DNA from 2 places in the Ralstonia sp. OTU4908 genome. Region 1 is predicted to be linked to the other one. Evidence: riboswitches for the same ligand, from Rfam matches in the RefSeq annotation. Region 1 holds a riboswitch; the other holds the start of a gene.
The links. Region 1 has a riboswitch for glycine ahead of gcvT (glycine cleavage system aminomethyltransferase GcvT). Riboswitches for the same ligand answer to the same signal wherever they lie in the genome.
Positions count from the first base shown of each region.

Region 2: another riboswitch for glycine. It lies ahead of AAHM38_RS22850 (D-amino acid dehydrogenase); the one in region 1 lies ahead of gcvT (glycine cleavage system aminomethyltransferase GcvT).

Region 1 covers NZ_JASATD010000066.1:614-9,075, reverse strand. Annotated here, with positions in the region: gene AAHM38_RS24810 (UvrD-helicase domain-containing protein) at 1-565, opposite strand, end outside; gene AAHM38_RS24805 (hypothetical protein) at 839-1,165, shown strand; glycine riboswitch at 1,326-1,423, shown strand; glycine riboswitch at 1,436-1,563, shown strand; gene gcvT (glycine cleavage system aminomethyltransferase GcvT) at 1,693-2,820, shown strand; gene gcvH (glycine cleavage system protein GcvH) at 2,868-3,248, shown strand; gene gcvP (aminomethyl-transferring glycine dehydrogenase) at 3,333-6,272, shown strand; gene AAHM38_RS24785 (alginate lyase family protein) at 6,435-7,553, shown strand; gene AAHM38_RS24780 (L-serine ammonia-lyase) at 7,650-8,462, shown strand, end outside.
Region 2 covers NZ_JASATD010000047.1:11,331-19,792, reverse strand. Annotated here, with positions in the region: gene dbpA (ATP-dependent RNA helicase DbpA) at 1-508, shown strand, start outside; gene chrA (chromate efflux transporter) at 559-1,794, opposite strand; gene AAHM38_RS22860 (ethanolamine ammonia-lyase subunit EutB) at 1,919-3,301, shown strand; gene eutC (ethanolamine ammonia-lyase subunit EutC) at 3,321-4,112, shown strand; glycine riboswitch at 4,177-4,282, shown strand; gene AAHM38_RS22850 (D-amino acid dehydrogenase) at 4,428-5,681, shown strand; gene AAHM38_RS22845 (porin) at 5,750-6,814, opposite strand; gene AAHM38_RS22840 (bifunctional sugar phosphate isomerase/epimerase/4-hydroxyphenylpyruvate dioxygenase family protein) at 6,936-8,462, opposite strand, start outside.

The DNA of each region.
Region 1 (8,462 bases):
GCGTCGCCACGTAGTTGCGATAGACGAGCGCCGCCTGGTGGTCATCGACGTTGTTGTTGGCGAGCGCCTCGGCAATCGCCGTGTCCGGATCGACGAGACCGTTCTTCCACAGCGAGATCGTGCTCTGCACGCGGCGGATCAACTGCTTGTCGGTGGTCGCCAGCTGCTCCTGGATCATGCCGAAACAATCGTCCGAATCCATGATCGAGAAACGTGGCTTGAGGCCGACATGCTCGGCTTCCGCCCGCAGGATCTGCACGCCCAGCGAGTGGAACGTACAGACCGTCAACTGCTTGATGGGAATGCGCTTGCCGTCTTCGCGCGTCTCGCCGTCCATCAGCTTGGCCACGCGCTCCTGCATTTCCTTGGCCGCCTTGTTGGTGAACGTCACCGCGGCGATGTGCTTGGGCTCGAAGCCCTTGTCGAGAATCAGGTGCGCGATCTTTTGCGTGATCACGCGCGTCTTGCCCGAGCCCGCCCCGGCCAGCACCAGGCATGGGCCGTCGAGGTAATGCACACCTTCGGATTGGGCAGCATTGAGCCCGTGGACGAGACCGGAAGACATGGGAACAGGCGGAAGAAAAAGCAGGCGGGAACGACAGCGGACGACGATGGTAGCACGGCGCCTTTGCATCGATTGAGCCGATGAAAAGCCGTTTGCCGGGGCGCCGTCGGAGGTGCCAATACCGCACCGCACGCGTTTGCGCCCCTCGCTTTGCTTCCGGCCGTTACACCGCTTACGCCCCGTTACACGATGACGGTCAGCCCGGAGCCAAAACGTGCCGTTATGGACAGGACAGCGGCTGAATCGGTCAGCCGCCCACCGGAGGAAGAAACCATGAACCGCATCGTCAAGATCCTGGCTGTAACCGCCGTCGCCCTGTCCGCCACCACCGGCGCCTTCGCCCAGACGCAATGGCAAAAGAACCACCCGCGCCGCGCCGAGGTCAACCACCGCCTCGCCAACCAGAACAAGCGCATCCACAACGAGGTGAAGGAAGGCGAAATCACCAGGGGCCAGGCGCGCCAGCTGCACAAGGAAGACCGCCAGATTCGCCAGGAAGAGCGCGACATGGCCTCGCAAAACGGTGGGCACATCACCAAGCAGGAACAGCGCACGCTGAACCAGCAGGAAAACCAGGTCAGTCGCCAAATCGGCAAGTAAGTCAAAGCGCGACTAGCCAACACCCGCACTCCGGCCACACGCTTTGGGTTGGCGGCCCCGCCAGCGCCCCGAGGGTGTGGCCGTTTTTGGCTGTGTGGCCGCCAAAATTCGCCATCGATTTGTCCTGATTGACAATCCCATCCCCCTTCCGTAAATTCCGCCCATCCATCCGGGAGAGCGTGCCGGCCATACACGGCAAGGCGCCGCCGAAGGGGTAGCACCCGAAAACTCTCAGGCATCCAGGACCGGGCGGATCGGCGGACATGCGTCCGACCGCACTCTGGAGAGCTGGCGCCGCACGACCACTGCGGGCGCCCACCGAAGGGGCTCACGAACGGCGCGCACCGCTATGCGCCCCGCTTCGCAATCTCTCAGGTACCAAGGACAGAGGGGCCATCTGCGCAGCTTGTTGATCTTCATGGCGTCACCATGAGGCATCAGGCTGCGCGGGTGGCCTTTTTGTTTTTCTGGTCCCGAATAACGCGCCGCGCCCGGCCACAGTGGCGGCGCCTCTGCCGAGAGATTCCATGACGCTCCAACACACGCCGCTCAATGCCATCCACCGCTCGCTGGGCGCCCGCATGGTCGACTTTGGCGGCTGGGACATGCCCGTCAACTACGGCTCCCAGATCGAAGAACATCACGCCGTGCGCCAGGACGCCGGCGTCTTCGACGTCTCGCACATGTGCGTGGTCGACCTCACCGGTGCGCGTGTGCGCGACTTCCTGCGAGGGCTGCTCGCCAACAACGTCGACAAGCTGCAGACCCCCGGCAAGGCGCTCTACAGTTGCATGCTGAACCCCAAGGGCGGAGTGATCGACGACCTGATCGTCTACTTCTTCCGCGAAGACTGGTTCCGCCTGGTCGTCAACGCCGGCACCGCACCGACGGACCTGGAATGGATCGTCGCGCAGAACGCGGCCGCCGGCACCGACGTGACCATCACGCCGCGCCGCTCCGACAACAACGCGGGCGCCGAGCCGCTGGGCATTCTGGCCGTGCAAGGCCCGAATGCGCGCGCCAAGACCTACGCCGCGCTGCCCGGCACGCAGGCCGTGGGCGAGGCGCTCAAGCCCTTCAACGCGGGCTTTGTCACCGTGGAAAACGTGGGCGAGATCATGGTGGCACGCACCGGCTACACCGGTGAGGACGGTTTCGAACTGGTCGTGCCGGCCGCGCAGATCGCAGGCGTGTGGGAACGCCTGCTGCAGGCCGGCGTGCGCCCGGCAGGCCTGGGCGCGCGCGACACGCTGCGCCTGGAGGCCGGCATGAACCTCTACGGCCAGGATATGGACGAGCACGTTTCGCCGCTCGACGCCGGCCTCGCTTGGACGGTCGACCTGCAAAGCGAACGCGACTTCACAGGCAAGGCCGCGCTGCAGGCTGGCGGCCAACGCGAACAGTTCGTCGGCCTGATCCTGCGCGACAAGGGCGGCGTGCTGCGCGCCCACCAGAAAGTCATCACCGCCGCCGGTGACGGCGAGATCACCAGCGGCACGTTCAGCCCGAGCCTGTCGCTCTCCATCGCACTGGCGCGCCTGCCCAAGGACGTGACCATTGGCACCGACGTACAGGTCGAAATTCGCGACCGCAAGTTGACCGCGACTGTGGTTAAACTGCCGTTCGTGCGCAATGGCAAGGCGCTGGTCAGCTGAACACCGAATCTGCATCCCCCAATACCCATTTTCCGGAGAACCTTTTCATGAGCAACGTCCCCGCCGATCTGAAGTACACCGAACACGACGAGTGGATCCGCGTTGAAGCCGACGGCACGCTGACCATCGGCATTACCGACTTCGCGCAGGAACAGCTCGGCGACATCGTCTTCCTGGAGCTGCCGGAAGCCGGCCGCGCCGTCTCCAAGGACGAAGCGATTGCCGTGGTGGAGTCGGTCAAGGCCGCTTCCGACATCTTCGCCCCGGTGGCCGGCGAGATCGTCGCCAACAACGCAGATGCCGCCGGCGCGCCGGAATCCGTGAACGCAGGCGCCTACGAGGCCTGGCTGTTCAAGATCAAGCCGACCAACGCCGACGACGTGAACGCCCTGATGTCGGCTGCTGATTACGAAGCCAAGATCGGCTAAGCCGGTCCTCCGGCCGGTGCGCGCGCCCTGACCTGCGCAGCGCATAGGCCATTGCTTGCATCGCCTGAATTTCGAGCCCTTGCCATGAACGCTCCGCACCCCGCTTCCTCGGCGCTTGCCGCCGAACGCCCGACGTTGGCTGACCTGGAGGCGCGCGACGCCTTCTCGCACCGCCACATCGGCCCGTCTGCCGACGAGCAGACCGCCATGCTGGCCACGCTGGGCTACCCCAGCCGCGCCGCGCTGATCGACGCCGTGATTCCGCCGGCCATCCGCCGCCAGGACGGCATGCCGCTGGGCGAATTCACGCAGCCGCTGACCGAAGAAGCGGCGCTGGCCAAGCTGCGCGGCATCGCCGGGCAGAACCGCGTGGTCAAGAGCCTGATCGGCCAGGGCTACTACGGCACGCATACGCCGGGCGTCATCCTGCGCAACATCCTCGAGAACCCCGCCTGGTACACGGCCTACACGCCGTATCAGCCGGAAATCTCGCAGGGCCGCCTGGAGGCGATGCTGAATTTCCAGCAGATGGTGATCGACCTGACGGCGATGGACATCGCCAATGCGTCGATGCTGGACGAAGCGACCGCCGCTGCAGAAGCCATGACGCTGCTGCAGCGCATCGGCAAGTCGAAGTCGACCGTGTTCTTCGTGGCCGACGACGTGCTGCCGCAAACGCTGGAAGTCGTGCGCACGCGCGCCGAGCCGATCGGCGTGCAAGTGGTGACCGGCCCGGCGGCCGACGCGGCCAAGCACGACGCGTTCGGCGTGCTGCTGCAATACCCGGGCGCCAACGGTGCGCTGCTGGGCGATCTGGCGACGTACCAGGCCCTGACCGATGCCGTGCACGCCGCCGGCGGTCTGGTCGTGGCCGCCGCCGATCTGCTGGCACTCACGCTGCTGGCCGCGCCGGGCGAATGGGGCGCCGACGTCGTGATCGGCAACACGCAGCGTTTTGGCGTGCCGTTCGGTTTCGGCGGCCCGCACGCCGGTTACATGGCCGTGCGCGATGCGTTCAAGCGCTCGATGCCCGGCCGACTGGTCGGCGTGACGATCGATGCGCAAGGCAACCCGGCCTACCGCCTCGCGCTGCAGACGCGCGAGCAGCACATCCGCCGCGAGAAGGCCACCTCGAACATCTGTACCGCGCAGGTGCTGCTGGGCGTGATGGCGTCGATGTACGCCGTCTACCACGGCCCGCAAGGTCTGAAGCGCATCGCCCAGCGCGTGCACCGCCTGACCGCCACGCTGGCCGCCGGCCTGCGCGCGATCGGCTACACGCTGGAAGCCGACGCCTTCTTCGACACGCTGACCGTCGCCACCGGCCCGCGCACCGCGAACCTGCACATCGCAGCACAGGCGCACGGTATCAACCTGCGCCAGATCGACGATGCGCGACTGGGCATCTCGCTGGACGAGACCGTCACGCGCGCCGATGTCGTGGCGCTGTGGGAAGTCTTCGCGCATGCCGCCCACGCCGCCGCACCGGACTTCGACCAGACCGAAGCGGGCGTCACCGATGCGTATCCGGCCTCGCTCATCCGCCAGAGCGCGTACCTGACGCACCCGGTGTTCAACGCGCACCATTCCGAGCACGAAATGCTGCGCTACCTGCGCAGCCTGGCCGACAAGGACCTCGCGCTCGACCGCACGATGATCCCGCTGGGCTCGTGCACCATGAAGCTCAATGCCACCGCAGAAATGCTGCCGGTGACGTGGCCCGAGTTCTCGAACATCCACCCGTTCGCGCCGGCCGACCAGACCGTCGGCTACCGCGAGATGATCGACCAGCTCGAGCAGATGCTGTGCGCCGCCACCGGCTACGCCGCCGTGAGCCTGCAGCCGAATGCCGGCTCGCAGGGCGAATACGCCGGTCTGCTGATCATTCACGCCTACCACGCCAGCCGTGGCGAAGCGCACCGCAATGTGTGCCTGATCCCGTCGTCGGCGCACGGCACGAACCCGGCATCGGCGCAGATGGCCGGCATGCAGGTCGTTGTCGTGGCGTGCGATGAGCGCGGCAACGTCGATCTGCCCGATCTGGAGAAGAAAGCCGCCGAGCACAGCAAGAACCTCGCGGCGATCATGATCACCTACCCGTCCACGCACGGCGTGTTCGAGGAAGGCGTGAAGCGCGTCTGCGAGATCGTGCACAGCCACGGCGGTCAGGTCTACGTGGACGGCGCGAACATGAACGCCATGGTCGGCACGGCCGCGCCGGGCCACTTCGGCGGCGACGTCTCGCACCTGAACCTGCACAAGACGTTCTGCATTCCGCATGGCGGCGGCGGCCCGGGCGTCGGTCCGGTGGCCGTGGGCGCGCACCTCGCGCCGTTCCTTCCGGGGCGCGCAGCTTCGGGGGAAGACGCGAGCCAGAACATCGGCAACGTGTCGGCCGCAGCCTTCGGCTCGGCGTCGATCCTGCCGATCTCGTGGATGTACATCGCGATGATGGGCGCGGCGGGCCTGACGGCCGCCACCGAGACGGCCATCCTGTCGGCCAACTACGTGGCCAAGCGTCTCGCGCCGTACTACCCGGTGCTCTACACGGGCGCGCACGGCCTGGTGGCGCACGAGTGCATTCTCGACATCCGCCCGCTGCAGAAGGAATCTGGCATCAGCAACGAAGACATCGCCAAGCGCCTGATGGACTTCGGCTTCCACGCGCCGACGATGAGCTTCCCGGTGCCGGGCACGCTGATGATCGAGCCGACCGAAAGCGAGCCCAAGGTGGAACTGGACCGCTTCATCGACGCGATGATCGCCATCCGTGGCGAAGTCGACAAGGTGATCTCGGGCGAATTCGACCGCGAAGACAATCCGCTCAAGCACGCACCGCACACCGCAGCCGTGGTGATGGCCGATGACTGGTCGCACAAGTACACGCGTGAGCAGGCCGCCTACCCGGTCGCATCGCTGCGCGCGCGCAAGTACTGGCCGCCGGTCGGCCGCGCCGACAACGTCTACGGCGACCGCAACCTGTTCTGCGCCTGCGTACCGATGAGCGAGTACGCGCAGGATTGATGCCCCTCGAAGTGAGATGAACGCGGCGGCGGGGCGGCATGCTCCGCCGCCGTGTCACATGTAACGTGGCGCAATCCCTGTAACCTGCTCTCACAACCGCTGTTTTCAGCGTGCCTCGCCGTTTATGGTGACGACAGTTCACCCGAGCGACGAGACCCTGCCATGCCGATGCTTCAACCTGCCCCGCTCTTCCGTCTGCTTGCGTGTGCTGCCGCTGTCGCGGTATGCGGCGCGTGCTCGCCGATACAGGCGGGGGCTGCGGCATCGGTATACGCCGGCGCGCACAACCCGACCGGGCCGGCTCGCGATTGGTGCAGCGTTTCGCCTGCGGTGTCCGGCGAACCTGCTGCAGGAAAGCTGATCGCCCGCGCTACTCAGCATCTCGAGCAGACACCGCACCCACTGCCCCGCCTGCATACCGAAGGCACGCTGCCGCACCAGGGCATCTACGACGAATCGGTAGCGGCCGCGCGTGACTTTCCGGTCATGCGCGACGCAGCAATGGCATGGCGCCTCACCGGCGACACGCGGTTCGCCGAGCAGGTCGACATCTTTCTGCACGCCTGGGTCGGCACGTATGTACCGAGCTTCAACCCGATCGACGAGACAAAGTTCGATGCGCTGATCCAGGCGTACACGCTGGCGCGCGACGGCTTGACGCCCGGCACACGCGCAGAGACGCAACGCTTCCTGCGCACGCTGGCCGAGGGCTATATCGCCCGCACCGAGTCGGCGCGCCAGCCGCTGTCCAACACGTGGGTAAATAATTGGCAGAGCCACCGCGTCAAGCTGATGGCATTGTCGGCCGCCGCGCTGGGCGATCAGGCGCTGGTCGCGCAGGTGCATCGCCTGTTCCTGCAACAGCTCGCCAATAACGTGCGTCCGGACGGGTCGGTAGAAGACTTTGAGGACCGCGACGCACTCCACTACGTCGTCTACGACCTCGAGCCGCTGACGATGGCCGCGATTGCCGTGCAGCCTTTCGGCCAGCAGTGGCTACATGAACGCGCAGCCAACGGCGCCACGCTCGCCGCCGCCGTGGATTGGCTCGTGCCGTATGCCGACGGCAGCCGTACGCACGAGGAATACGTCCGCTCGCACGTTGCCTTCGACAGGAAGCGAGCCGATGCGGGCCTGCCCGGCTTCTCCGGCATGTGGGAGCCGAAAAGCGCCGGAACACTGTATTGGCAGGCTGCGCGACTGGACCCGAAATACCGCACGCTGGCCGAACGGCTCGCCGCGAGCGCGCCCGACTGGCTGGCGCTGTGCGCAGCCCGTTGACTGGCGAGGCGTTGACCTGACAGCGCCGTACACAACAACCTGGCGCACGTGGCCACAAGCCGCTTGCCCCCTTTAACGCCCCCGGAGCCTTACCCCATGGCTGTTTCTGTTTTCGACCTCTTCAAGATCGGCATCGGCCCGTCCAGCTCGCACACCGTCGGGCCGATGCGCGCCGCGCTGATGTTCGCCTCGGGCCTCGAAGCCGATGGGCTGATGCCGCAAGTCGCCAGCGTGCGCGTGGAGCTGTACGGCTCGCTCGGCGCCACCGGCAAGGGCCACGGCACCGATCGCGGCGTCATCCTCGGCCTGATGGGCGAGGCGCCGGACACGATCGACCCAGACACCATCGACGCCAAGCTCGCGGCGCTGCGCGCCTCACAGTCGCTGTCGCTGCTGGGCCGTCACGCGGTGCGCTTTACCGAGAAGGAGCACATCGCCTTCTACCGCCGCGAGGCGATGGCCGAGCATCCGAACGGCATGAAGTTCCACGCCTTCGATGCAGCAAGCGAGCGCCTGCGCGAAGCGCGCTATCTGTCGGTCGGCGGCGGCTTTGTCGTCACCGCTGGCGCACCGAACACGCAGGTGCTGGCCGCACATGACCAATTGCCGCATCCGTTCCGCAGCGGCAAAGAACTGCTGGCGATGTGCGAATCGACGGGCAAATCCATCGCCCGGCTGATGCTCGAAAACGAACTGACATGGCGCAGCGAAGCCGAAGTGCGAGCCGGCCTGCTCAACATCTGGCACGTGATGCAGGCGTGCGTCGCGCGCGGCTGCCGCACGGAAGGTGAACTGCCGGGCCCCTTCCATGTGCGCCGCCGCGCGGCCGAGTTGTATTCGCGGCTCACGGTGCAGGCAGAACGCACGCTGTCCGACCCTCTGTCGGTGATCGACTGGGTGAACCTGTAT
Region 2 (8,462 bases), on a different contig from region 1:
CTCGGTGCTGGTTGCGACCGACGTTGCCGCACGCGGGCTCGATATCGCGCAACTCGAAGCGGTGATCAACGTTGATGTGACGCCCGACCCCGAAGTGCACGTGCATCGAATTGGCCGCACAGGCCGCGCCGATGACAACGGCTGGGCGTTGAGCCTCGCCAGCATGGACGAGATGGGCCGCGTCGGCAATATCGAAGAAGCAATGGGCCGCGAGGTCGAATGGCACAAACTCGACGAGCTTGATACCGGCAACGATGCGCCGCTGCTGCCGCCCATGGAAACGCTGCAGATTCTGGGTGGGCGCAAGGAGAAGATCCGCCCCGGCGATGTGCTCGGCGCACTGACCGGGGATGCCGGCTTTCGCGGCGACCAGATCGGCAAGATCAACGTGACGGAATTCTCGACCTACGTCGCGGTCGAACGCGGCATCGCGCGCGAGGCGCTGCGCAAGCTCAATGCCGGCACGATGAAGGGCAAAAAGGTCAGGGTTCGGTTGATGGATGAATGACGCCCCTGCCCTGCGCAGCTACCGGTTGGCGCTCACAGGAAGCGCGCGATTCAACCCAACATGGCAGCGGCAACACCCGCCGCTGCACAGAACGCCACCACGATCAGCGGTGGCGTTTTCCATCGTGTCAGCAGCAGGAACGCAGTCACCGCGACGGCAACATCGCTCCATGACCGCACTGCGCTCGTCCAGACCGGCGTGTAAAGGGCGAACGCCAGCAATCCAACCACTGCGGCATTCACCCCCGCAAGCAACGCTGCCATGGACGGGCGCGCGCGCAATCCCTGCCAGTAAGGCAGCGCCGCGATGACCAACAGCAAGCCCGGCAGGAAAATGCCCACCGTAGCAAGGGCAGCCCCGGCCCAGTGATTGAGCCCCGGCCCGATCGTCCAACCGAGGAAAGCGGCGAAGGTGAAGAGCGGCCCCGGCACGGCCTGTGCGGCACCGTAGCCAGCCAAAAAATCGTTCGATGCCACCCAACCGGTCGCGACCGTCTGCTGCTCCAGCAACGGAAGCACGACGTGCCCGCCCCCAAAAACCAATGCACCAGAGCGATAGAACGCGTCGAATACCTTCGCGGGCATCCACGGATGAAGATCCGTCAGAACCGGAAGTCCGAACAGCAGCGCGCAGAACAACGACAGGCTGACGATGCTGGCCACGTGAGACACGCGGAATGCGGCCTCCTGCCCTGCCCTCTGGCTACCGCTGGCCGGACGGGATGTCCGGCACAACACCAGGCCCAGCGCGGCGCCAAGCGCAATCACGACAAGTTGCGCGTAGACGGTCGTCAACGCGCCAAGCACGGCGATGCTGAGTACCGCGATGCCTGCGCGCTGCCAGTCTGGACAGAGCTTGCGCGCCATGTCCCACACGGCCTGCGCCACCACAGCAACGGCAACCAGCTTCAAACCGTGGATCAGGCCCGCGCCAAACGGGCCGCCGAGGCTCGGCGCGAGCATCGCAAATGCCAGCAGCAACAAGACGGAAGGCAGCGTAAAGCCGCACCACGCCGCCAACCCGCCGCGCCAGCCGGCCCGGAGCAGGCCGACGGAAAACCCGACCTGGCTGCTGGCAGGCCCCGGCAGAAACTGGCACAGCCCGACCAGATCGGTGAATGTGGCGTCGTCCAGCCAGCGCCGACGCTCCACGAACTCGCGGCGGAAGTAGCCGATATGCGCGACAGGGCCGCCGAAGCTCGTGAGGCCCAGCTTGAGAAAGACCGCCAGCACTTCCATGGCAGAGCCCGCTTGATGTGTACGGGACGGTGTGGCGGAAGCGGTCATTGGCGCGGGATATCGACGTTTGAGAAACCCGTATTAGAACATTGCCGCCATGGCTTGGAAGGCAACTAAAGTGGCAGGATAGGCATCGCCGTCACCGCCATTGGACTCTGCCGGGTATCCCATCATGCACTTTGCCCACACCATTGGCGCACAGCGCCATGTGTTCAACGATCTCAAGACACTCCTGGCCAAAGCGAGCCCAGCGCGCTCCGGCGACTACCTGGCGGGCCTGGCCGCGGCCAGTGAGGGCGAACGCATGGCCGCACGGATGGCACTGGCGGATGTGCCGCTGTCGGTGTTTCTCAACGAAGCGCTGGTGCCCTATGAAGACGACGAGGTCACGCGCCTGATTCTTGATCGGCACGACGCGCAGGCCTTCGGCCCGATCGCCTCGCTCACGGTGGGGGAATTCCGCAACTGGCTGCTCCTGCATGAGACCGACAGCCAGACACTGGCAAGCGTCGCGCCCGGCATCACGCCGGAAATGGCCGCCGCGGTCAGCAAGCTGATGCGCAACCAGGATCTGGTCGCCGTGGCGCGCAAGTGCCGCGTGGTCACGCGCTTTCGCAACACCATCGGTTTGCCCGGCCGGTTGTCGGTCCGGCTGCAGCCCAACCACCCGACGGATGATCCCAAAGGCATTGCTGCATCGATCATCGATGGCCTGCTCTATGGCTGCGGCGACGCGACCATCGGCATCAACCCTGCCGGCGACAATCTCGGCGCCATCGTTTCGCTGCTGCAACTGGTGGATGAGCTGCGCAACCGCTACGCCATTCCCACGCAGTCGTGCGTGCTGACCCACGTGACGAACACCATACGCGCCATTGACCAAGGTGCGCCGGTCGACCTGGTGTTCCAGTCGGTGGCGGGCAGCGAACAGGCCAACGCGGGATTCGGCATCAGCCTGGCCTTGCTGGCCGAGACCCATGACGCAGCACAAAGCCTGGCGCGCGGCACGGTCGGCAACAACGTGATGTATTTCGAGACCGGCCATGGCAGCGCGCTGTCGGCCAATGCGCACCACGGCGTTGATCAGCAAACGATGGAAGCGCGTGCCTATGCCGTAGCGCGGGCGTTTTCGCCCTTGCTGGTGAATACGGTGGTCGGCTTTATCGGGCCGGAGTACTTGTACGACGGCAAGCAGATCATCCGCGCCGGATTGGAAGACCACTTCTGCGGCAAGCTGATGGGCCTGCCGATGGGCTGCGACGTCTGCTATACCAACCACGCAGAAGCGGACCAGGACGACATGGATACGCTGCTGACGCTGTTTGGCGTGGCGGGCATCCATTTCATCATGGGCGTGCCGGGCGCTGACGACATCATGCTGAACTACCAGAGCACATCGTTCCATGACGCGCTCTATCTGCGCGACTCGCTCGGCCTGCGGCCCGCACCGGAGTTCGAGGCGTGGCTGCAAAGCATGGGCATCGTCGATGCGGCCGGCCGCCTGCAAGACGCCACGGCGCGGCAACCACTGCTGCAGTTGGCTCACGCACTGTGAATTTGTTGGGAAGCCGCTCATGCCGAAACACTCCCTCGTTCAGCTGAATCCGTGGGCGCACCTGCGCGCCTTTACCGACGCCCGTATCGCGCTGGGCCGCGCCGGCAACAGCCAGACGACCGACGCCGTGCTGGCATTCGGCGTGGCGCATGCCCAGGCGCGCGATGCCGTGCACCTGCCGCTCGATAGCGCAGCAGTGGCGGCCGCGCTTGAGGAAGCGGGCTTCACAGCGGTGACGGCGCACAGCGCGGCTGCGGATCGCGCGGAATATCTGCGCCGTCCCGACCTTGGCCGCCGCCTTGACGAGGCCAGCCGCGCAAGACTTGGCGCGTTGCGGCCAGCGCAGCCGTTCGACGTTGTCTTCGTGATTGCCGATGGGCTCTCCGCATTGGCGGTGCAAAGCCATGCAGTGCCGCTGCTACGCAGCGTGCGTGAGCGTCTGCCGGCCGGCTGGTCGATCGGGCCAGTCGCCATCGCCGAGCAGTCCCGGGTTGCGCTGGGGGATGAGATCGGTGCACTGCTGGGCGCGCGGCAGGTGGTGATGCTGATCGGTGAGCGGCCAGGGTTGAGTTCGCCTGACAGCCTGGGCATTTACCTGACCTGCGCGCCGCGTGTTGGCCGTTCCGATGCGGAGCGGAACTGCATCTCCAATGTGCGGCCGGCAGGCCTGGCCTATGACCAGGCTGCGACCCGACTGGTGTACCTGCTCAACGGCGCGCTGGCGCTCGGCCGCAGCGGCGTCGACCTGAAGGACGACACGCCTCCCGTTGCATCCGCTACAGCGCGACTTGCCGAACCTCACAACCCGTGACACACTCCCCCCCGCTGCCCACACCGGCAGCACGCAGGCGCGGCTGACGCACCAACGACAGCTGCAACACGCCGCAGGAGAGACCGGGCTCAACGCACGCACGTGCAACGCCCGGCGCCGATGGAGCAACCACCCCGGAAACTCTCAGGCAAAAGGACTGTGGCGTCGACTGCGAATCTGGAGAGAGGCGTGCACGCGCGCGCCCACCGAAGGGGAAGGCGCCAGCGCTGCTGACGCCCAAGCTCTCAGGTCCCGAGACAGATGGGGTGAGCCGACCGGATCGTCCGGTCATGACATCACTCCATAGGGACCGCCATGACGCACATCGTCATCGTCGGCGCCGGCATATCCGGCGTCACCACTGCTTACACGCTCTCGCAACTCGGCTATCGGGTCACGGTGCTCGACCGCCACCTGTACCCGGCCATGGAAACATCGTTCGCCAACGGCGGGCAGCTTTCCGCCAGCAACGCTGAAGTCTGGAACAGCACCGGCACGCTGCTCAAAGGCATCAAATGGATGCTGCGCAACGATGCCCCGCTGCTGCTCAATCCCAAGCCCTCGTGGCACAAATACTCGTGGATCGGCGAGTTCGTGGCCAGCATCGCGCACTACCGCCGCAACACCATCGAGACCACACGCATGGCCATCGAGGCACGCAAGCATCTGTTTGCGATGGCCGAACGGGAGCAGATCGATTTCGACCTGCAGAAGCGCGGCATTCTGCACGTCTATCACGACAAGGCCAGCTTTGCGGCAGCAGGCAAGGCCAACGCCCTGCTCGTCGCCGGCGGGCTTGAGCGGCACGCCGTGAGCCCCGAGGAGATCGCCGCCATTGAGCCGACGCTGCGCGGCAACTACTACGGCGGCTACTTCACCGCATCCGACGCCACCGGTGACATCCACAAGTTCACGCGCGGCCTGGCACAGGCGTGTGAGAAGCGCGGCGTGCGATTCATGCACGGCGTGGATGTGCGCCATGTGGAAACCACCGAAAGCGGCGTGCGCCTGCTGTTGCAAACCACGCTCGATGACCGCCTTTCCACCACCGCGGCGAATGTCGTGCAGGACCTTGCCGCCGATGCGATGGTCGTGTGCGCGGGCGTGGGCAGCCGGCATATCGCACAACTCGTGGGCGATCGCATCAACGTGTATCCGGTCAAGGGTTATTCGATCACGGTGCACCTGGACGACGATGCCAGCGTGCAAGGCGCGCCGTGGGTCAGCCTGCTGGATGAGAGCGCGAAGATCGTGACGAGCCGCCTGGGCACTGGCCGGTTCCGCGTGGCCGGTACGGCGGAGTTCAATGGCTACAACCGCGACATTCGCGCGGACCGCATCGAACCGCTGGTGGCATGGACACGCCGCAACTTTGCGATTGGTACCTCGCGTGTGGTGCCCTGGGCCGGCTTGCGCCCGATGATGCCGGACATGATGCCGCGCGTCGGCCGAGGGCGGCACGCGCGCGTGTTCTACAACACGGGACACGGGCACCTGGGCTGGACGCTGTCTGGCGCAACCGCTGCCATGGTAGGCGACGTGATCGCGCGAGATTGCCCGCTGCATTGATCGCAGCATGAAAAAAGCCCGCCGGAACATTGGCGGGCTTTTTTTCATTGCGAGAACGATCCAAGCGATCAGAACTTGTGTCGCACGCCCAGCATCACGCCCAAGCGCGAGTTGTTGCCGTACAGGTTGCCGGAGTTGTTGAACGCGGCGGCGCTGTCCAACGCCACCCAACTCCCCTGCAGATGCGTGTAGTCCACCTCGGCATACACATCGGTGCGCTTGCTGAAGGCGTAGTCGAGCATGCCGGCGGTGGTCAGGCGCTTGCCGCTGGCATCGAGGTGCTTCATCCAGTCGTACTGCACGGTGCCGATGAAGCTCAGTGCGCCGGAGATCGGCACCTTTGCGCCCACATAGGCGGCCTGGTTCTTGTAGTCGGCCACGTCGAGGCGGCTGTTCGTGTAGCCGAGGTACCACGTGGCAATCGAGGTATCCAGCTTGCCGCCAAAGCCCCAGACCGTCTGCTTGCTGGCAAGCGCCGCCGGCACCGCGCCGAAGAACGCCGACGACACATCGCGCGTGACCTGATACACCGCGCCCACTTCAGCCGAGCCCATGCTGTAGACGATCGAGCCGGCGCCGGCCGAACTCTTGCTGAAGCTGCCGGCTGCTTCGCCAAACGTCCATGCGCCGGCAAGCTGCAGACCGCCGAACGACTTGATGTACTTGACCGTGTTGTCGTAGCGCAGGCCGGTGTAGTTGCCGCCCTGATAGCCGACGATGGAGTTGTTGGCAAACGCCATCGCCTCGTACGAAGACAAAACCTCGTGTGCCAGCGTGTATTGCCGGCCGAGGTAGAGCTTGCCGTAGTCGCCTTCCAGGCCCACCACCGCGGTGCGTCCGAACAGTCGCCCGCCCTGCTGGCTGCCGCCGGTATCGGGGAAGAAGCCCGATTCCAGGATGAACATGGCCTTGGTGCCGCCACCCAGGTCTTCGGTGCCACGCAGGCCCCAGCGGCTACCGGTCAGCACGCCGTCCATCATCTGCAGATTGCTGTTGCCTGCCGCGTTTTCGTGCGTGCTGTAGCGGATGGTGGTGTCGATCAGCCCGTAGAGCGTGACACCGCCGGTGGTTTGCGCTGCCGCTGGCAGGCTCGTGGCTCCGAGCACCAATGCGGCAATCATTGTCTTGTTCATGGCTCCCTTGTCTCCTCTTTGATGTGATGGGGATGGATGTGCAACGGCTGCCCGCGCAGCCGTGGTGTTGCGTGGATAACGCCCACGGCCGCACGACCGCGAGCGCCAAAGTCTTCGTGACTCAGTGGTCAGCCGTATTGGTGGTGGTGCGGCTCAGTTGCGCCTGTACGGCCATGCGCACAGCGGCGTTTGCCGCGCCGTAGCCCAGGTAGCCGTTGCGCTGGACAAGCTCGAAGAAGAAGCGCTCGCGAAAGGGCTCGGTGTAGGTGTGCAGGAAGTCGCCGTGCGGGTCGCGGTCGTAGAGCAGACCATCGTCGTGCAGGCGGGTGAGCAGCGCATCGTCCAGCCCCAGGCGGGCGGCGACGTCGTCGTAGTAGTTCTCGGGCACATGCTGCAGGTGGGCCGCGCCGCGGTCGATGGCCTCAATGGTTTCGAACAGCCGCTCGGTGCGCAAGGCAATGTGATGCACGCCCGAGCCCGCGTAGGCGGCAATGAACCGGCCGGTGGCGGTGCGCCCGCTCTCCGATACGTTGAGCGGAATCCGCACGTTGCGGTCGGGGCTCACCATCGCACGGCTTTTCACGAGGCCGTACGGGTCGGCAATCTCCTGTTCGGGTTCGGCTTCCATGCCGAAGATGGCCCGGTAGAACAGCACGAAGCTGTCGAGCCGATGTGCGGGCAGCGCCTGCGCGACGTGGTCGATCGATGCCAATCCCGCTGCATCGTCCTGCATGCCAGGATGGAGAACGAAATCGCTTTCGTAGATGCTGCGATCGGCTTGGCGGTCGTCGATCAGATAGAGCAGCGTGCCATCGGGGGCCCGCAGCGCGGGAATGCTGCGTTCGGCAGGCCCCACCGGCCCGCGCCACTCCTGGGCGCACAGCACACGTGCGCGTGCCATGGCGCGCTCGGCGTCGTCCACCTTCAGGCCGATCGCGCAGACAGACGGCCCATGCAGCTCGAAATGCTCCGACGCCGCGCTGTCCTGCTCCATGTTCAGGATCACGTTGACGCGGCCTTGCCGATACAGGTCAACGGCCTTGGAGCGATGGTGCCCGGCAAAGGCAAAACCCAGTGCACGCAGGCGCATTTCAAGCTCCCGCCCTGCTGCGGCATCGACGGCAAACTCCAGGAAGTCCACGCCTTCAAATTGAGCTGCGGCCGGCAGTTCTGCGCCGCCCGCTTCGGACTCCAGCCAGAATAGTGAACGCATGCCATCCAGCGCCGTGAGCCGCGCGGGCGCGGAGCGGAAATCGTCATTGAAGACTTCGAGCGACAAGGGCCCGGTATAGCCCGCAGCAAGCAAGTCGCGCGCAAAGTCCGTCACCGGCAGGTCGCCCTGCCCCGGGAAGTTACGGTGATGCCGGCTCCAGGACAGTACGTCCATCGACAGCCTTGGCGCATCCGCAAACTGCACGAAGAAGAGCTTGTCCGCCGGCACGTTGCTAAGGCCATCCAACGTGTCGCCCAGCGACAGCGTATGGAAGCTGTCGAGAATCAGCCCGAGCGCCGGGTGGTCAGCCTGCTGCACGATTTGCCACGCTTGCCGCCAGGTTCGCGTGTGCCGCCCCCATGCCAGCGCCTCGTAGCCCACACGCAGCCCACGCCCGGCCGCAGCTTCCGCCATCTGGCGCAGATCGTCTGCCGC